4 regions of the Mesorhizobium sp. CO1-1-11 genome follow, and region 1 is predicted to be linked to each of the others. Evidence: predicted binding sites of a transcription regulator. Region 1 holds the regulator's gene; each other region holds the start of a gene.

Region 1 (4,398 bases):
GACGGTTCTCGCGCTCAGCATCTTTGCGCGCAGCCTGACCGGACGCAGAGAGGACAAATGAGCCAGATGTTGTCTCCAGACATGACGATTGCCGCCGAGGCAGCCGCCAAGGCGAAGATCGAGGTCAAGAACCTCAATTTCTACTACGGCCAGTCGAAGGCGCTGAAGGACATCACCTTGTCGCTGCCCGAGCGCAGCGTGACGGCCTTCATCGGACCGTCGGGTTGCGGAAAGTCGACGCTGCTGCGCGTCTTCAACCGCATCTACGAGCTCTACCCCAAGCAGACCGCCGAGGGTCAGGTGCTGCTCGACGGCCAGAACGTTCTCGACCGCTCGCAGGACCTCAACCTGTTGCGCACCAAGATCGGCATGGTGTTCCAGAAGCCGACGCCGTTCCCGATGTCGATCTATGAGAACATCGCCTTCGGCGTCCGCCTCTACGAGAAGATCGGCAAGGCCGAGATGGACGGCCGTGTCGAGCAGGCGTTGAAACGCGCCGCGCTGTGGAACGAAGTCAAGGACAAGCTCAACGCCAGCGGCCTCAGCCTGTCGGGCGGCCAGCAGCAGCGGCTTTGCATCGCCCGCACCGTGGCGGTGAAGCCGGAGGTCATCCTTCTCGACGAGCCGGCCTCGGCGCTCGACCCATTGTCGACCGCCAAGATCGAGGAATTGATCGACGAGTTGCAGGCCGACTACACGATCGTCATCGTCACCCACAACATGCAGCAGGCCGCGCGCGTCTCGAAGCAGACGGCTTTCATGTATCTTGGCGAGCTGGTCGAATTCGACAAGACCGAGAAGATCTTCACGTCGCCTCGCGAGAAGCGCACGCAGGACTATATCACCGGCCGCTTCGGCTGATCTCACGCATACGAGGACCAGGATCATGGCCGAACACACAGTCGCAGCCTTCGACGAGGATCTCGGACAGATCAGCAGGCTGATCAGCGACATGGGCGATCTCGCCGGCACGATGGTCGGCGGCGCCACCAAGGCGCTGCTGAATTCCGACAATGCGCTGGCACAGCGCGTCGTCTCCGACGACGCCATCATGGACGCACGCCAGCGCGAACTCGATGATCGCGCCATCACCCTGATCGCCAAGCGCCAACCGATGGCCGACGATCTGCGTCATGTCGTCGGCTCGATCCGCATGGCGGGCGATCTCGAACGCATCGGCGACCTTGCCAAGAACATCGCCAAGCGCGTCGGCTCCGTCGGCCTCACCGCCACGCCGCGCGACCTGTCGCATTCCATCGACTCCATGGCGCAGCTGGTGCTGATCCAGGTGCAGGGCGTGGTCGAGGAATATGCGGCCGGCGATGCCGCCGCCCTCGCCAAGCTCAGGAATGACGACGAACGCATCGACGTCAAATACACCTCGGTGTTCCGCGAACTCCTGACCTACATGATGGAGGATCCCCGCAACATCACGGCTTGCACGCATCTTTTGTTCTGCGCCAAGAATCTCGAACGCATCGGCGACCATGTGACCAACATCGCCGAGAATGCGTATTATGTGCTGACCGGCACGCAATTGCCCGCCAACCGTCCGAAGCAGGACGAGACGGCGCTGTCGATGCCTGCGGCTTGATGGCAGGGATGATCGATCGATGATCGCGCCACGCATCATGGTGGTGGAGGACGAGGAGCCGCTGGGCGTGCTCCTCCGCTACAATCTGGAATCCGAGGGTTACCAGGTCGAGGTGGTGACACGCGGCGACGAAGCCGAGATCCGCCTCCAGGAAAACGTGCCCGACCTGCTGGTGCTCGACTGGATGGTGCCGGCGGTTTCCGGCATCGAACTCTGTCGGCGCCTGCGCATGCGGCCCGAGACGGAGCGATTGCCGATCATCATGCTGACGGCGCGCGGCGAGGAGAGCGATCGCGTGCGCGGCCTCTCGACCGGCGCCGACGACTATCTGGTCAAGCCGTTCTCGACGCCAGAATTCATGGCCCGGGTCAAGGCGCTGCTGCGCCGCGCCAAACCGGAAGTGCTGTCCAGCGTGCTCAAGGTCGGCGACATCGTGCTCGACCGCGAATCGCACCGGGTCTATCGCAAGAAGAGCGAGATCCGGCTCGGACCGACCGAGTTCCGGCTACTCGAATTCATGATGCGCCATCCTGGCCGCGTGTTCTCGCGCAGCCAGTTGCTCGATAATGTCTGGGGCGAGACGATCTACATCGACGAGCGCACTGTGGATGTGCATGTCGGCCGCCTGCGCAAGGCGGTCAACAATGGCCGCATGCCCGATGTGATACGCACCATCCGTGGCGCGGGCTACGCAATCCGCGAGGATTGAGATCAGGCCACGTTCTTGCCGGATCTCACCTGCACGCCCGGCGCGAAGATCTCCTGGTCGACGAAGGTGAGCGCGCGCATGGCGCAGCCCTCGCGGATCAGCGGCAATTCGTTCGGCTCTGTATCGAAGGAAATCGATTTCGAATGCTGGCCGCCGGCGGTCTGGGCGATGGCCTCGCGCAGGGCCGGCTCGATCAGGTCGAAGGCGGCGGCGCTGACGCCGACCATCGCAACGGGCGCCGGGTCTATCAGCGCGAACAGGCTGCCAAGGCCATAGCCCAGAGCCTCGCCGGCCTTGCGATAGGCCTCGCGCTCCGGTCCGTCTCTTTCGCGCGCCGTGGCCGCCAATGCGCGCATGTCGGCGTCGCTGACGTCGACCGGTTTGGCGTCCTCACCCATCTGTCCTGCATTACGCCAGATGGCATAGTTGCCGGCATAGGCCTCGACGCAGCCGCGCCGCCCGCAGCGGCAGAGCGCGCCGCCCGGGCGATGGATCATGTGGCCGAACTCGCCGCCGGAGGAATGGGTGCCGGTGAACAGATCGCCCTTCAGCACCAGGCCCATGCCGATGCCGTGCGAGAGCAGGATGGCGATGAAGTCGTCGCGGTAGCGCTCGGGGTCGCGCCAGCGCAGCGCCACCGCCATCATGTTGCAGTCGTTCTCCATGGTGGCGGGGATGCCGAATTCGGCTTCGAGTATGTCGGCGAAGGCAATGTCCGTCTGTGGCGTGATCGGCGACCACAGCATGGCGCGCGCCTCGGTGTCGGTGATGCCCTGGATCGCCAGCGCGATGCGGGCGATGCTGGCGACGTCAAGGTCGGGATCCTCGAGGCGGCGGCGGACGATGGCCACGCATTCGCCGATCAGCGCCTCGCGCGACATGGTCAGCGTGTCCAGCCGGCGCTGCTCCTCCGATATCACCTGGCCGGCGTAGTCGATGACGGCGACGGAGAGGAAATTCAGCGACAGCACCACGGTCATGACCGCCGCGGCCTCGGGGTTGAGACAAAGGCCCACCTGCGGCCGGCCGCGTTTCAGTGAGCCGGCCTCGTTCGGCTTGCCTTCGCTCAGGATACCTTCGCCGATCAGGTCGGCTGATATCGCCGATATGGTCGAGTGGCTCAGGGCGGTGGTGGCGGCGATCTCGGTGCGCGAGGGCTGGCCACCCCGGCGCACGGCTCCAATCACCATTGCGCGGTTGCGCCGGCGCAGATCGTCGTGGCGGATTCCGACCGACATGATTTCCTCCCCGTCGCCGCGGTTCTTGACGCCCCCTCGAACACCTCCGGCAACGGGCCGAATACTGGCAGAAGCGGCTGGGGCTGTCATTTATTTATTGCGGGGCTCGAAAAAAGGCTTCCGGCACCTCAAAATCCGTCAGAATCGATGTTGACAGTGTTCCGGCGATGGACGAGTGTTTTTTCGAGGCTCGAAAAAATAGGGCCTTTGTGCCGGCCTTAGGGCCAGTTTGGTCGCGCCACACGCGGGCGCAGGGAGGATATCATGAAGAGATTCACAGTCGCCATTCTGGCGGGTGTCGCCATGTCGCTGACGCTGGCGTCGGTCGCGCAGGCGAAGGGCAAGGTCATCGGCGTTTCGTGGTCCAACTTCCAGGAGGAGCGCTGGAAGACCGACGAGGCGGCCATGAGGAAGGCCATCGAGGCCGCGGGCGACAAGTACATTTCCGCCGACGCGCAGTCCAATCCCGGCAAGCAGCTGACCGATGTCGAGAGCCTGATTTCGCAGGGTGCCAATTCGCTGATCATCCTGGCGCAGGACGCGTCGGCCATCGGCCCGGCGGTACAGAAGGCGCTCGACGAGGGCATTCCGGTCGTCGGCTATGACCGCCTCATCGAGAACAAGGACGTCTTCTACCTGACCTTCGACAACAAGGAAGTCGGCCGCATGCAGGCCCGCGAAGTGTTCAAGGTGAAGCCTGAGGGCAATTACGTCTTCATCAAGGGCTCGGGCGCCGATCCGAATGCCGACTTCCTGTTCTCGGGCTCTATGGAAGTGCTGAAAGCGGCAATAGACAGCGGCAAGATCAAGAATGTCGGCGAAGCCTATACGGACGGCTGGCTGCCCGCCAACGCCCA
Region 2 (4,398 bases), on a different contig from region 1:
GCGGATGGAGCCAGGCATTGGCCCGCATCCATGAATGCGTGGGACGCGCCGCAGGTTCCGAGATCACGGCCACAATTCGGGATGATGGATCCGCGAACTATCTCACGACACCGGCGCCGCGCCGCCCTCTTCGGTGCGCCGGGCGATGAACGCGTCGAGCACGCCTGACGCGGCGGCCGCCGCGGCCGGCGGCTCGAAATCGGCAAGGGTGCGCTTCCAGATGCCGGTGGCGCGTTCGGTGGCGGTCTTCGAGCCGCTTTGCGTCCAGTTGCCGAAATTCGACCAGTCGGCCACCAGCGGCTCGTAGAAGGCGGTGCGGTAGCGCGCCATGGTGTGGCCGGCCGAGAAGAAGTGGCCGCCCGGCTGCACTTCGGCGATCGCCTCGAAGCCTATTGCGTCGTCGTCACCGGGGGTCGCCGCACAAAGTTCCGCGACCGTCTGCAGCGCCTCGATGTCGGTGACCAGCTTTTCCAGGGAAACGCTCAAGCCCCCTTCCAGCCAGCCGGCCGCGTGGATGCAGACGGTGGCGCCCGACAGCACCGAGCCCCATAGCGCGAACTGCGTCTCGTGCGCGGCCTGCGCGTCCGAAATGTTGGCCGCGCTGCCGCCGCCCGAGCGCCAGGGCAGACCGGTGAAGCGCGCCAGCTGGCCTGCACCCAGTGTCGCCTTCACGTGCTCCGGCGTGCCGAAGGCCGGTGCGCCCGATTTCATGTCGACATTGGAGGAGAAGGAACCATAGACCACCGGCGCGCCCGGCCGCACGATCTGCGCCAGCGTCAGCCCGGCCAGCGCTTCGGCATGCTGCAAGGTCAGCGCGCCGGCCACCGTGATCGGCGCCATCGCACCCGCCAGGCAGAACGGCGTGATGATCAGGACCTGGCCCGCCTTGGCGAAATCGATGATGCCTTGCGCCATCGGAATGTCGAGCTGGCGCGGCGAGTTGGTGTTGATGACGGTGTAGCAATGCGCGCCCGAGCGGAACTCGTCCTCGGACAGCCCGCGCGCCAGCCTGATCATCTCGAAACTGTCATCGACCTGCGGCGTGCCACGCGCGAACACGAACGGAAATTTGTCCGACAGAGTCAGCTGCGCCCGGTTGACGGCATAGTGGCGGAAACGATTGTCGATGTCCTGCGGTTCGATGCACGGCCCCAGCATGTGCAAGACGTCGAAATGCTGCACCAGCTTGATCAACTCCTCGAAGGCGACCAGCGTCCCGGGCCGCCGGCCGCGCTCGAGATCGGTGACATTGGGCGCGCCGGAGCCCGCCAGGAACGTCATCGAGCCCAGTTCGAGCGACAGGTCGCGATCGCGCGCTCCGGCATAAGCGTGGATCGATCGCGGCGCCGAGGCTAAGGCTACCGCCACCATGTCGCGGCCTATACGCACCATGTCGGTGTCGGGGTCGACCAGGGCGCCGGCGCGGGCGAGCACCTCGCGCGCCTCGGGCAGCAGCACCTTGATGCCCAGTTCTTCCAGCACGCGCAGCGCCGTGCCGTGGATCGACGCCACCTGGTCGTCGGAAAAGATCGGCTGCGGCAGGAACGGATTCTTCAGCGACCGGTAATTGGGCTTGCGGCTTGATTCGCTGCCCGCCTCGCCCATGCGTCCCCGCCGGCGTTCGCGCCTTGTATCCCGTGCAGCGTCATCGACCATCAGAAACTCCTCCTCATTGCCGCATCGCCCTGCCCTGGGGACTGTAGGGCGAAGCCGCGATGACCCGCGCCGTCCGTTCGACGCCGACAATGTGCACGCAAAGCGCCATCCCCTCCCCGGCGAAATCGTCGTCCACCAACGCCAGCGCGACGCTCTTGCCGATCGTGGTAGCCAAATCCACCCGAGGCGCCGACAAAGCCACCCCCGATAACCACTGCGCGACAGTGCGGCTTCAACCCTCCCGGTCAGTTCGAAGCCGGCATCATATCCGTACTAGACATAAGTGCCTATTATGCCAGGGACGCTCCATGGGAGGTCACCAATTCCCGCTCTCCTGGTTTTTATCTGCACATGGAGAGACCGGGCGGACCCGTATGGCGCACTGTCACGCAAGCATCATGTTGACGCCTTAGATCGCTTTCGGGGAGGCACGCGCGGCATCATCGATGCGGCACCTCTTTTTCATTTTTCCTTCGGCCGCTCCGGCGTGCTTCGTCACAAAGAGGATTGTCCATGAAACACCTGCACCGAACCGCCTCGCTCGGCGTCGCGCTGGCCTTGTTCACCGCCCTCACCCCGGCGCTTGCCGATGGCGTGGCCTACATCAACAAGGGCCTCGTCGGCGTCGGCCGCATCCCGGCCGACCAGCGCGACAAGTTCGGCGAGACCTTCGGCTCGGGCTCGGGCATGGCGATCGACATTTCGGGCTGGACGCATGATGCCGGCACCTACAAGGGATCGCTCTGGCTACTGCCCGACCGGGGCTACAATGTCGCCGGCACCACCGACTACCGGCCGCGCCTCAACACCATCGCCATCGAGTTCACGCCTGTCGCGCCGGGCGCTGCTCCCGCAGCCGGCCAGGAGCAGACGGGCGTCAAGGCGACGCTTGCCGACACCATGCTTCTCACCGACGACAAGGGCGCCGATGCCACCGGCCTCGATCCGCTGTCGGACGTACGCGCCGCGGCCGGCGACATGCCCATGCTGCCCGTCGCCACCAATGGCAAGCTCGCGCTCGACAATGAAGCCATCGTGCGGCTGCCGGACGGCTCGATGTTCATCTCCGACGAGTACGGCCCCAACATCTACAGATTCTCCGCGCAAGGCCGCCTGATGTCGGCGACCCAGCCGCCTGCGGCTCTCGTGCCGATGCGCAAGGGAGCGCCGAACTTCTCCTCCGACAATCCCGGCCCGGGCGCCGCCGACCCTGATCCGAAGGATCCCGAAACCGGGCGCCAGAACAACCAGGGCCTCGAAGGCATGGCGATGACGCCGGACGGCAAGTTCCTGATCGCCGTGCTGCAGTCGGCGCCCCGGCAGGATGGCGGCGATTCACCCTCGACACGGCAGAACACGCGGGCGCTGGTCTATGATGCCTCCGACCTCGCCCATCTGAAGCTCGCGCATGAATATGTCGTGCCGCTGCCGGTGTTCAAGGATGCCAAGGGCAAGACCAAAATCGCCGCGCAGAGCGAGATCGTGGCGCTTTCGGACACATCCTTCCTGATGCTGGCGCGCGACAGCGGCAACGGCCAGGGCCTGAAGAAGGGTGACGCTTCGCTCTACCGCCAGATCAACATCGTCGACGTCTCCGGCGCGACCGACATCGCGGGCGGCGCCTTCGATGCGGCCGACAAGCCGGTCGCCCCCAAGGGCGTGCTTGATCCCTCGGTGACGCCGGCCAAGCTGACGCCGTTCATCGACATCAACGACGCCACCGCGCTTGGCCACTTCGGCCTGCATAATGGCGGCGCGAAGGACCACAACGAGCTTTCGGAGAAGTGGGAAGCGATGTCGTTGGCCAGCGTCCTCGATCCCAAGCTGCCCGACGACTATTTCCTGTTCGTCGGCAACGATAATGACTTCCTCGCCCAGGACGGCTTCCAGGTCGGCGCCGCCTACAAGGCCGATGACGGCGCCGATGTCGACACCATGTTCCTGGTCTATCAGGTCACGCTGCCGGGTCTCGGCAAGAAGTAAGGATCACTGCTCAAGCGGGCGCGCCTGGCGCGTCCGCCTGTGCAGGTCGTGAAGGCCTACTTCAGGAATTCCGCGTCCTTCGGCACACCGGCATCGATCGGCTCGGCCGTCCTGCTCGACACGGCGATGATCTTGCCGGCGGCCGACAGGTTGGGCCGCACGAAGACCCGAGCGGGAGGTCGATGACGTCCTGGTTCATAAGCGCACGCAGCCGGACGACGCGTTCTTGCCGATCGAATTCCGTTCCGGCGAGCCTGACCGATCGACGGTCACTGCGCCTCGGCGCAGGGTGCATCTCGGTCCGGCCTGCGATATCGTCGCGGGCCAGAGTCACATTTGCCAGGTTGGCTGCCATGGACGAAAAAATGCCCGCACGCCGGCGTACCGGCGACCTGACCAGCGGCCCGATCCCGCGCACGCTGCTGCTCTTCGCCTTGCCGGTGCTCGGCTCCAACGTGCTGCAATCGCTGAACGGCTCGGTCAATGCCGTCTGGGTGGGCCGCTTCCTCGGCGAGTCGGCGCTGACCGCGACGTCCAACGCCAACCTCGTTCTGTTCCTGATCCTCGGCACGGTGTTCGGCATCGGCATGGCGGCCACCATCCTGGTGGCGCAGTCGGTCGGCGCCCGCGACCTGCCCGAGGCGCGCCGCATCGTCGGCACCAGCGCCACCTTCTTCTTCCTCGTTTCAGTGGTGTTCGCGGTCTGCGGCTGGATCTGGGTCGATGCCATCCTGGGCGCGCTCGGCACGCCGGCCGATG
Region 3 (4,398 bases), on a different contig from region 1:
GCGCCTCGTGTCCGCCGGCACGGTAGTGCACCAATGCTTCATGCAAAAGCGGATGATCATGCGCCGCCGCATCCAGCGCTTCGCCACGCCCCGGACCTGACGGATTTTCGGCTTGCTCCTCCATGACACAGCCGACCGTGTAGCGGCCGACCGTCATCAGCAATTCCATGGCTGGAATCGCCGCCATGCCCTCGCCCGCCAGGAATTCCAGCAGCCGCTCGAAGTGCCCGAGCTCTTGCGGATCCGCTTCCGTGCCGGCGTGGACACGCGCGCCGTCGCGATAGGCAATCAGGGCGCTGCGAAAGCTGCGGGCATTCTTGCGCACGAAATCCTGCCAGGTCTCGCCGAGCCGTGGTGTTCGATGCCGATGGCCGCGCCGCAAGATCTCTTCGTTCATCGCGTCAAGCAAGGCGCGCTTGCTCCTGAAATGCCAGTAGAGTGCCGGCTGCTGCACCTTGAGCCGCTGCGCCAAAAGGCGGGTCGACAGCGCATCGATGCCAACCTCGTTGAGCAAGCCTAGCGCTTCGTCGACGATCATCGTCTTGTCCAGTTTCATGCGAATCCGTCTGGTCCTCCAGCTTGCGCCGTGAATTTATCAGTGATAAACCTTCCTTATCAACGATAAATTCCTGAGTCCGATCGTGAAAAGAGCTTATCTCGTCGTCCTGATGGCGATGGCACTGGACGCCGTGGGCGTCGGGCTGATGATGCCGGTGCTGCCGGGCTTGCTGCGCACGGTCGGCCATGTCGACGATATCGGCTGGATTTTTGGCGCCTTCCTGTCGGCCTACGCCGCCATGCAGGTGCTTTTTTCGCCGCTGCTCGGCGCCCTGTCCGACCGCTACGGCCGTCGGCCGGTCTTGCTCGTCTCGCTCACGGGATCGATGGCGGACTATCTGTTCATGGCCTTCGCGCCAACACTGCCGCTGCTGTTCGTTGGCCGGCTGATCGCGGGCGTCACCGGCGCCAGCATGGCGGTAGCTTCCGCCTACATGGCAGATATCAGCAGCCAGGATCGTCGTGCTCGGGGTTTTGGCCATCTCAACGCCGCCTTTGGCGTCGGCTTCATAGCCGGTCCGGCGCTCGGTGGCCTGCTTGGTGACGTTTGGCTACGCACGCCCTTCCTGGTTGCGGCAGCACTCAACGGGATCAACCTGGTACTGGCTTTCTTCCTGCTGCCGGAACCGAAGCGCGCGGGCGGCGCAAGCGAAATGCCGTCTTTCAACCCGCTGGCGCCGTTGCGTTGGGCGCTGACTTTCCCGGCCCTTTTGCCGCTGCTTGGTGCCTTCGCCGTTCTTGCCCTGGTCGGCGAAGTCGGCGGCACCATCTGGGTGCTCTATGTCCAAGGCAAATTCGCCTGGGACCTGTTCACCGTCGGCATCTCGTTGGCGCTGTTCGGGCTCTTCCATGCTGGAGCCCAGGGTTTTGTTGCCGGGCCGATCACCGAGCGCTGGGGCGAGAAAGCAGCGCTGATCATCGCCATCCTCGCCGACAGCACGGCCTATATATCGATAGCGCTGGCCTGGCAGGGCTGGATGGCCTTCGCCCTGCTGCCGCTGTTCTGTCTCGGCGGGATCGGAGCTCCGGCATTGCAGTCGCTGTTGACCTCACGCGTCGGCGCCGACCATCAGGGACGGCTGCAGGGCGTGCTCACCAGCATGACCAGCCTGGTCTCGGTGTTCGGGCCCTTCATCATCGCCATGCTCTATTTCCGCACGCGCACCGTCTTTCCCGGCACAGTCTGGATCGCGGGGGCGGCGCTTTATGTGCTGTGCCTGCCATTGCTCCTGCGAACCGGGTCATCTCCAGCCGTGCGGGAGGCCGCCGAATAGATATTTCTTGACGCTAGGCCGGAAGACGGCACTGTTCACCGCCGAAAACGGCCTCGGACTACCGTTTTCCACAGCGGCGACATATCACTGTCACAGATTACCTATCGAGATGCTGTTACCGAGGGGAAGTCTGCATGGCCGACAAGAACAGCATCACTCTGCTCGACGACACTTCGACATTGCCGGCAATCGTAGCCGATCCGTCCGACATCGCCAGAATCGAAAGCACGATCGACGTCAGAGACCGTGCCGGCATTTCTGTCTATGGCGACCGTGCCCAGCAGGCAGTCAGCGACTATGCCGACAAGATATTGTCCCAGTTGCGCAACCGGGACCTCGGCGACACCGGCGATCTCCTGACCGACATCATCATGAAGGCCAAGAATCTCGATCCGGCCTCGCTCAAGGACCAGGGTTTCCTCAGCGGCCTGTTCTCCTCGTTCAAGGCGCGGCTCGAGCGCTTCAAGGAGAAGTACGAAGACGTGGCGGGACAGATCGATCGCATCGGCCTCGAACTCGACCGTCACAAGGACACGCTGCGGCGCGACATTGCCGTGCTCGACGACCTCCATGAGCAGACCAAGGGCTCCATCCTCAAGCTCGATGCCTATGTGCAGGCCGGCAAGAAATTCGTCGATGACTACCGCGCCAACGAGTTGCCGAAGCTGAAGGCCGCGGCGGATACCGCTAGCGGCGACACTGGAGGCACGCTGGAGGCGCAAACCTATCAGGACGCCGTGCAGGCGCTCGACCGCCTGGAAAAGCGGATCTTCTACCTGGTGCAGGCGCGCCAGCTCGGCATCCAGCAATTGCCGCAGATCCGCATCGTCCAGTCGGGCGACGAGACGCTGATCGAGAATTTGCAAGCAACCTCGGCGCTGACCGTGCCGGCATGGAAGCAGAAGATGGTCATCCTGCTTGGGCTGACCAACCAGAAGTCGGCGCTCGAACTGCAAAAGACCGTGACCGACGCAACCAACGAGATGATCCGCCAAACGTCGAAAATGATGAAGGACCAGGCGATTTCGGTCGAGGAACAGGCGCAGCGCGGCATCGTCGACGTCGAGACGCTGGCGCAGGCCAATCGCGATCTCATCGACACGGTACAGGGCGTGCTGAAAGTCCAGCAGGAGGGCCGCCAGAAGCGGGCCGACGCCGAAAGACAGATGGACCAGATGACGATCGACTTGAAGAAAGCGCTGACCCAGTCCTGATCGGAACCGCCATGCCGAAGACGCTGACGTCCGTTCTGCTGCTCGCCTTCGCGATGTTTTTGACGGCCTGCAATTCCAGCCAAGTCAAATTCTCGATCGTCTCCGGCTCCGAGAATACGGTGCTGGAGCCGATCGTCCAGGAATTCTGCGCCAAGCAAGGCGCGACCTGCACCATTTCCTATCAAGGCTCGCTCGACATCGGGCTCGGACTGCAAAAGCCTGGCGGCCTCGACAACGATGCGGTTTGGCCGGCCTCCAGCGTCTGGGTCGACCTGTTCGACAGCGGCCGCAAGGTGCGCAACCTGACGTCGATCGCGCAGATGCCGGTCATTCTGGGCGTGCGCAAATCCAAGGCCACCGAACTCGGCTGGGTCGGCAAGCCGGTCTTCATGAAGGACATCCTGGCCGCGGTGAAGGACGGCAAGCTGAAATTCCTGATGACGTCGGCGACGCAGTCCAATTCGGGCGCCAGCGCCTATCTCGCCATGCTGTCCAGCGCGCTCGGCGGCAAGCAGGTGATCGAGCCGGGCGACCTCGACAATCCCGCCGTGCACGACACAGTAAGTGCCTTGCTGCAAGGCGTCGAGCGTTCGTCCGGTTCGTCGGGCTGGCTCGCCGATCTTTACGTCGACAGCGCCGGCAAGGGCACCGTCTACGACGCGATGTGGAACTACGAGGCGACGCTGAAGGAGACCAACGACAAACTCAAGCAGATGGGCAACGAGCCGCTCTATGCCATCTATCCGGCCGACGGCGTCGCTGTCGGCGACTCGCCGCTGGGTTTCATCGATCATGGACGCGGAGCCGATGTCGAAAAATTCTTCACCGACCTTCTCGCCTATCTGCAGTCGGACGCGGCACGCAAACGCATCGCCGATACCGGTCGGCGGCTGCCGCTCGGCGGCGCGGCCATCCAGGCCGCCGCCGAGCCGGATTGGAATTTTGATCCCGGCAAGCTGGTGACGTCGATCCGCATGCCGGAGCCGGCCGTGATCCGCAAGGCGCTCGACCTCTACCAGGAGGCCTTGCGCAAGCCTTCGCTGACGGCGCTGTGCTTCGATTTTTCCGGCTCGATGGAAGACCAGGGCGAGAAACAGTTGCAGGCCGCCGCCCAATTCCTGTTCACGCCGGAAAAGGCAAGCGAGGTGCTGGTGCAATGGACGCCGTCCGACCACATCTTCGTGCTGCCTTTCGACGCCGTCGTGCGCGACACATTCGAGGCGAAAGGCGACTCGGCGGGCCAGAGCGAGCTGCTGGCGGACGTTGCCCAGCAACGCGCCGGCGGCGGCACCGATATGTATGCCTGTGCCGACCAGGCCCTGCAGAAGATCGTTGCCACGGCGGATCTTTCG
Region 4 (4,398 bases), on a different contig from region 1:
TGAAGGCTGGTTCGTGGTCGAGGCCGAGCAGGACCCGAAGAAGAACCCGCCGCTGAAGATGGCGCAGGTTGGCCACAAGGAGCTGATGCGGGTGATGACATCAGCCGGTTACACGGTGGAGACGCAAGGGTTTCCGAATGCCTGATCGGGTTCTCGCCAGGCCGGGCTTGCTGTAGGCTGGCCAGATGAAAGATTCCGAGCACCCCTTCTTCCGGCCATTGTGGCGGCGTGTCGCCGTCGTCGCGGTCTGCCTCATCTGGTCGGTCATCGAGTTCGCCACCGGCACGCCGTTCTGGGGCGTCATCGCGCTCGGCTTTGCCGGCTACGGCGCCTGGCAATTTTTTTATCTTTATAAGCCGGCCGACGAGACGAAGCCTCCGGCCGATCCGAAGGAATAGGCGGTCCATGGCGCGAGCAGTTTTGTGGATTGGATACTGCGAGCGTAACGGATCGCACACGTCGGCGATTGGCCGAAACGCCCCTCGCTTCGTCATCCTAGGGTCTTCGCGACGGAGCTTCGCTCCTGCTCCGCCCCAGGATGACGAAGTTGGAAGGCTAGGATAGGAGAGACAAAATGTCGAAACTGCTCGTCAAGGCCGACAAGGGCCATGGCCGCGTCGCCCATGTGACGCCGAAAAGCGCCGGCTGGACCTATGTCGGTTTCGACCTGCATCGGCTGAAGCCGGGCGAAAGCGCCTCGGGAAAGACGGACGACCGCGAAGTCTGCCTGGTGTTCGTGACCGGCAAGGGTACCGCGAAAGCCGGCGGCAAGGATCTCGGCCTGCTCGGCGAGCGCATGTCGCCCTTCGATGGCAAGCCGTGGTCGGTCTACGTGCCGCAGGGATCGGACTGGTCTGTAACGGCCGATACCGAGCTGGAACTTGGCGTCTGCTCGGCGCCTGGTCTTGGCGGTGGCCTGCCGGTCCGGGTGATCGGACCGGACGATCTCGGCCAGGAGGTGCGCGGCAAGGGCACCAATACGCGTTACGTCACCAACATCCTGCCGGAAGGCCAGCCGGCCGACTCGTTGCTGGTCGTCGAGGTCATCACGCCCGGCGGTCACACGTCGAGCTACCCGCCGCACAAGCACGACCAGGACAATCTGCCTGCCGAATCCTATCTCGAGGAAACCTACTACCATCGCCTCAACCCGCCGCAGGGCTTTGCCTTCCAGCGCGTCTACACCGATGCCGACAAAAGCGGACATCGCGCGCTGGACGAAGCCATGGCGATCGAGGACGGCGATGTGGTGCTGGTGCCCAAGGGCTATCACCCCTGTGCCGCCTGCCACGGCTATGACCTCTATTATCTCAATGTGATGGCCGGACCGAAGCGGACCTGGAAATTCCACAATGCGCCCGAGCACGAATGGTTGATGAAGGCCTGACCGTCTCGCATTTCCGGCCGAACTTATTGGTCCAGCTGGGAAAAATCGTCGGCTAAGGACCCCAGGGGCCGATTTGCCTTCTAAAACCCGTCAAAGCTTCGTCAATCCGTCATGGAAATCACCTATGGCAACGGTTCTGACGAGGACTTCCCATGCGTTATGCGATTTATTTCACCCCCCGGCAGGACGAGCCGCTGGCGCGCATCGCCGCCGACTGGCTAGGCCGCGATCCCTTCGGTGCCGCGACCAGGCCGGTTGAGGCCGTTGCCGATCTGTCGGCGGCGGAAGTGGCCTTCCACACGGCCTCGGCACGCCGCTATGGCTTTCACGCGACGCTGAAGGCGCCCTTCCATCTGGCTGCCACGGAGACCGAGACCTCGCTGCGCGCGGCGCTGGATCATTTTGCCGAGGTTACGCCTGTCGTCACGATCCCGCGCCTTATCGTCAGCCAGATCGACAGCTTCTTCGCGCTGGTGCCGGAAGGGCCGCTGCCGCCGCTCAACCGCTTCGCCGACAATGTGGTACGCGATTTCGACCGGTTTCGCGCACCGCTGTCAGAGGCCGAGATCGAGCGGCGCAGCCCGGATTCGCTGAAGCCGGCCGAGTTTCGCAATCTCTGCCAATGGGGCTATCCCTATGTCTTCGAGACCTTCCGCTTCCACATGACCCTGTCCGGCCGGGCCGGCCCACAGGAAAGCCCTCGCCTGCGCGCCGCCATCGACAGCCTTTTCGCCGATGTGTTGCGCCAGCCCGTGCTGGTGGATGCGCTGACATTGTTCGTCGAACCCGAACCCGGCGCGCCATTCATGGTGCTTTCCCAGCACGCGCTCGGACGCCGCCCGGCCCGGAAAACCGCCTGAACGAAACCCGACTGCAAGAACCAAGGACTACCCGCAATGACCGCCGAAACTGTTCTTTCCAACGCCCGCATCGTTCTTGCCGACGAGATCGTCGAAGGGTCACTGGTGCTGCGCGATGGCTTGATCGCCGGCATCGATGGCGATGCTGCCCGAACCGGCGAGGACATGGGCGGCGACTTTATCATTCCAGGGCTGGTCGAACTCCACACCGACCATCTCGAGGGCCATTATGCGCCGCGGCCGAAAGTGCGCTGGAACCCGATCGCCGCGGTGCTCGCCCATGACGCGCAGGTGGCGACCGCCGGCATCACGACCGTGCTCGATGCCTTGCGCGTCGGCATGGACGAGGACGCCGACCTGACATTGGACGACATTCGCAAGCTGGCCGATGCGATCGAGGACAGCGTCGCGCGGGATCGTCTGCGGGCCGATCACTTCCTGCATCTTCGCTGCGAGGTTTCAGCACCGGATTGCCTCGATGCATTCGCCAATTTCGACGGTGACGAACGGGTCAAGCTGGCGTCGCTGATGGACCATGCGCCAGGCCAGCGCCAGTTCGTCAACCTTGAAACCTATGCCTACTACTACCAGCGTAAGCTGAAACTCTCGGATCGCGATTTCCAGAAATTCTGCGAGAAGCGGATGGCCGAATCGGCACGCAACTCTGGGCCGAACCGCGTCTTCATCGCCGCCGCCTGCCAGGAGCGCGGCATCGTGCTCGCCAGCCATGACGATGCGACGTCGGCTCATGTCGATGAGGCCATCGAGCAGGGCGTGCGGGTCGCCGAGTTCCCGACCACCGAGGAAGCGGCGCGGGCCTCGAAGGCCGCCGGGCTCGGCGTGCTTATGGGCGCGCCCAATGTCATGCGCGGCGCCTCGCATTCGGGCAATGTCTCGGCACGCACCTTGGCCAGCGATGGCCTGCTCGACATCCTGTCGTCCGACTACATTCCCTTCAGCCTGATCCAGTCGGCCTTCTTCCTGGGCGACATGGTGGAAGGCATTTCGCTGCCGCAGGCCGTCGCCATGGTTTCCAAAAACCCGGCGGAGGCAGTCGGCCTCGACGACCGCGGCGTCATCGAGCAGGGTCGTCGCGCCGATCTGGTGCGCGTGCGCGTCGACGATCATGTTCCGGTCGTGCGCACCGTCTGGCGGCAGGGGCGCCGGGTGGCATGATGGTGTCGGCCTCGATCGAGCGCGAACTGTCCGCCGAAACCTTTCCGATCCGTCACGGCGTCTTTGTCGCTGTCGTGGGCCCCAGCGGTGCCGGCAAGGACACGGTGATCGGCTATGCCAAGGCGCTCTTTGCCGACGAGACGCAGCTGGAGTTCGTGCGCCGCGTCATCACCAGGCCGAGCGATGCGGCGAGCGAAGACCACGATACGCTGGCCGACGCCGCCTTCGCCGAGGCCGATGCCGACGGCGCTTTCGCCGTCTCCTGGGAAGCGCATGGCCTGCGCTATGGCCTGCCTGCCGATGTCGACTGGTCTGTTTCCAATGGACATGTCGCCGTCGCCAACGTGTCGCGCGCGATCATCCCCACCTTGCGCGAGCGCTATGCCAATCTGGCGATCGTCGAGATCACCGCTTCGCCCGAGGTGCTGGCCGAGCGGCTGGCCATGCGCGGCCGCGAGTCGCGCGGCGAGGTGCTGGCGCGGCTGGCGCGCAGCGCCAATATGAGCTTGTCCGGCCCTGGCGTCACGTCGATCGACAACAGCGGTCCGCGCGAAGTGGCCGGCGAGCGTTTCGCCGAAGTGCTGCGCAAGGCCATGGCGTTTTCCGACATGTCGGGCCTGATCTGATCCGGACTTGTTTCACCCGCCTGCTTGCGCTGTCGCTGGAAATGCTCCGGGCTGCTGGCCGCATAGGGTGATTCTGGATTACGCTCCGGGAATTCGCCCCAGGAATCAGGGGCGAGCCAGACAGGAAGCTTCATGCAGACACTGACACCCATCCTCTCGACAGTCACGGCGGCATTTCTCGCCTCCCTGGTCGAGGTCGTCGAAGCTTTCACCATCGTGCTCGCGGTGGGGGTGACACGCAGCTGGCGCCCGGCATTGACCGGCGCCGCGCTGGCGCTGGCGGTGCTGGCGGCCCTGGTGCTGGCCTTCGGCCCGCTGCTGGCGCTGGTCCCGATCACCACCCTGCAGT

What was found. Region 1 encodes PhoB, which activates phosphate uptake and scavenging genes when phosphate is short. Its sites were predicted from a motif close to TGTCATNNANCTGTCAT; they were not measured.
Positions count from the first base shown of each region.
Region 2: LB554_RS05910 (esterase-like activity of phytase family protein) is a predicted target of PhoB. The motif match lies at 2,040-2,056, and genes of this name have one in related genera.
Region 3: LB554_RS03055 (toxic anion resistance protein) is a predicted target of PhoB. The motif match lies at 1,910-1,926, and genes of this name have one in related genera.
Region 4: LB554_RS09140 (DUF1045 domain-containing protein) is a predicted target of PhoB. The motif match lies at 1,484-1,500, and genes of this name have one in related genera.

Region 1 is NZ_JAIUHE010000020.1:4,875-9,272, reverse strand. Features, by position in the region: gene pstA (phosphate ABC transporter permease PstA) at 1-61, shown strand, start outside; gene pstB (phosphate ABC transporter ATP-binding protein PstB) at 58-861, shown strand; gene phoU (phosphate signaling complex protein PhoU) at 887-1,594, shown strand; gene phoB (phosphate regulon transcriptional regulator PhoB) at 1,614-2,303, shown strand; gene LB554_RS22230 (ROK family protein) at 2,306-3,541, opposite strand; gene xylF (D-xylose ABC transporter substrate-binding protein) at 3,806-4,398, shown strand, end outside.
Region 2 is NZ_JAIUHE010000004.1:137,703-142,100, reverse strand. Features, by position in the region: gene LB554_RS05920 (trimethylamine methyltransferase family protein) at 103-1,656, opposite strand; gene LB554_RS05915 (hypothetical protein) at 1,670-1,837, opposite strand; gene LB554_RS05910 (esterase-like activity of phytase family protein) at 2,170-3,639, shown strand; gene LB554_RS05905 (MATE family efflux transporter) at 3,993-4,398, shown strand, end outside.
Region 3 is NZ_JAIUHE010000002.1:208,693-213,090, forward strand. Features, by position in the region: gene LB554_RS03045 (TetR/AcrR family transcriptional regulator C-terminal domain-containing protein) at 1-556, opposite strand, end outside; gene LB554_RS03050 (TCR/Tet family MFS transporter) at 669-1,832, shown strand; gene LB554_RS03055 (toxic anion resistance protein) at 1,967-3,046, shown strand; gene LB554_RS03060 (substrate-binding domain-containing protein) at 3,058-4,398, shown strand, end outside.
Region 4 is NZ_JAIUHE010000006.1:203,479-207,876, reverse strand. Features, by position in the region: gene iolE (myo-inosose-2 dehydratase) at 1-145, shown strand, start outside; gene LB554_RS09150 (DUF3329 domain-containing protein) at 186-398, shown strand; gene iolB (5-deoxy-glucuronate isomerase) at 575-1,387, shown strand; gene LB554_RS09140 (DUF1045 domain-containing protein) at 1,540-2,247, shown strand; gene LB554_RS09135 (alpha-D-ribose 1-methylphosphonate 5-triphosphate diphosphatase) at 2,284-3,423, shown strand; gene phnN (phosphonate metabolism protein/1,5-bisphosphokinase (PRPP-forming) PhnN) at 3,420-4,049, shown strand; gene LB554_RS09125 (COG4280 domain-containing protein) at 4,182-4,398, shown strand, end outside.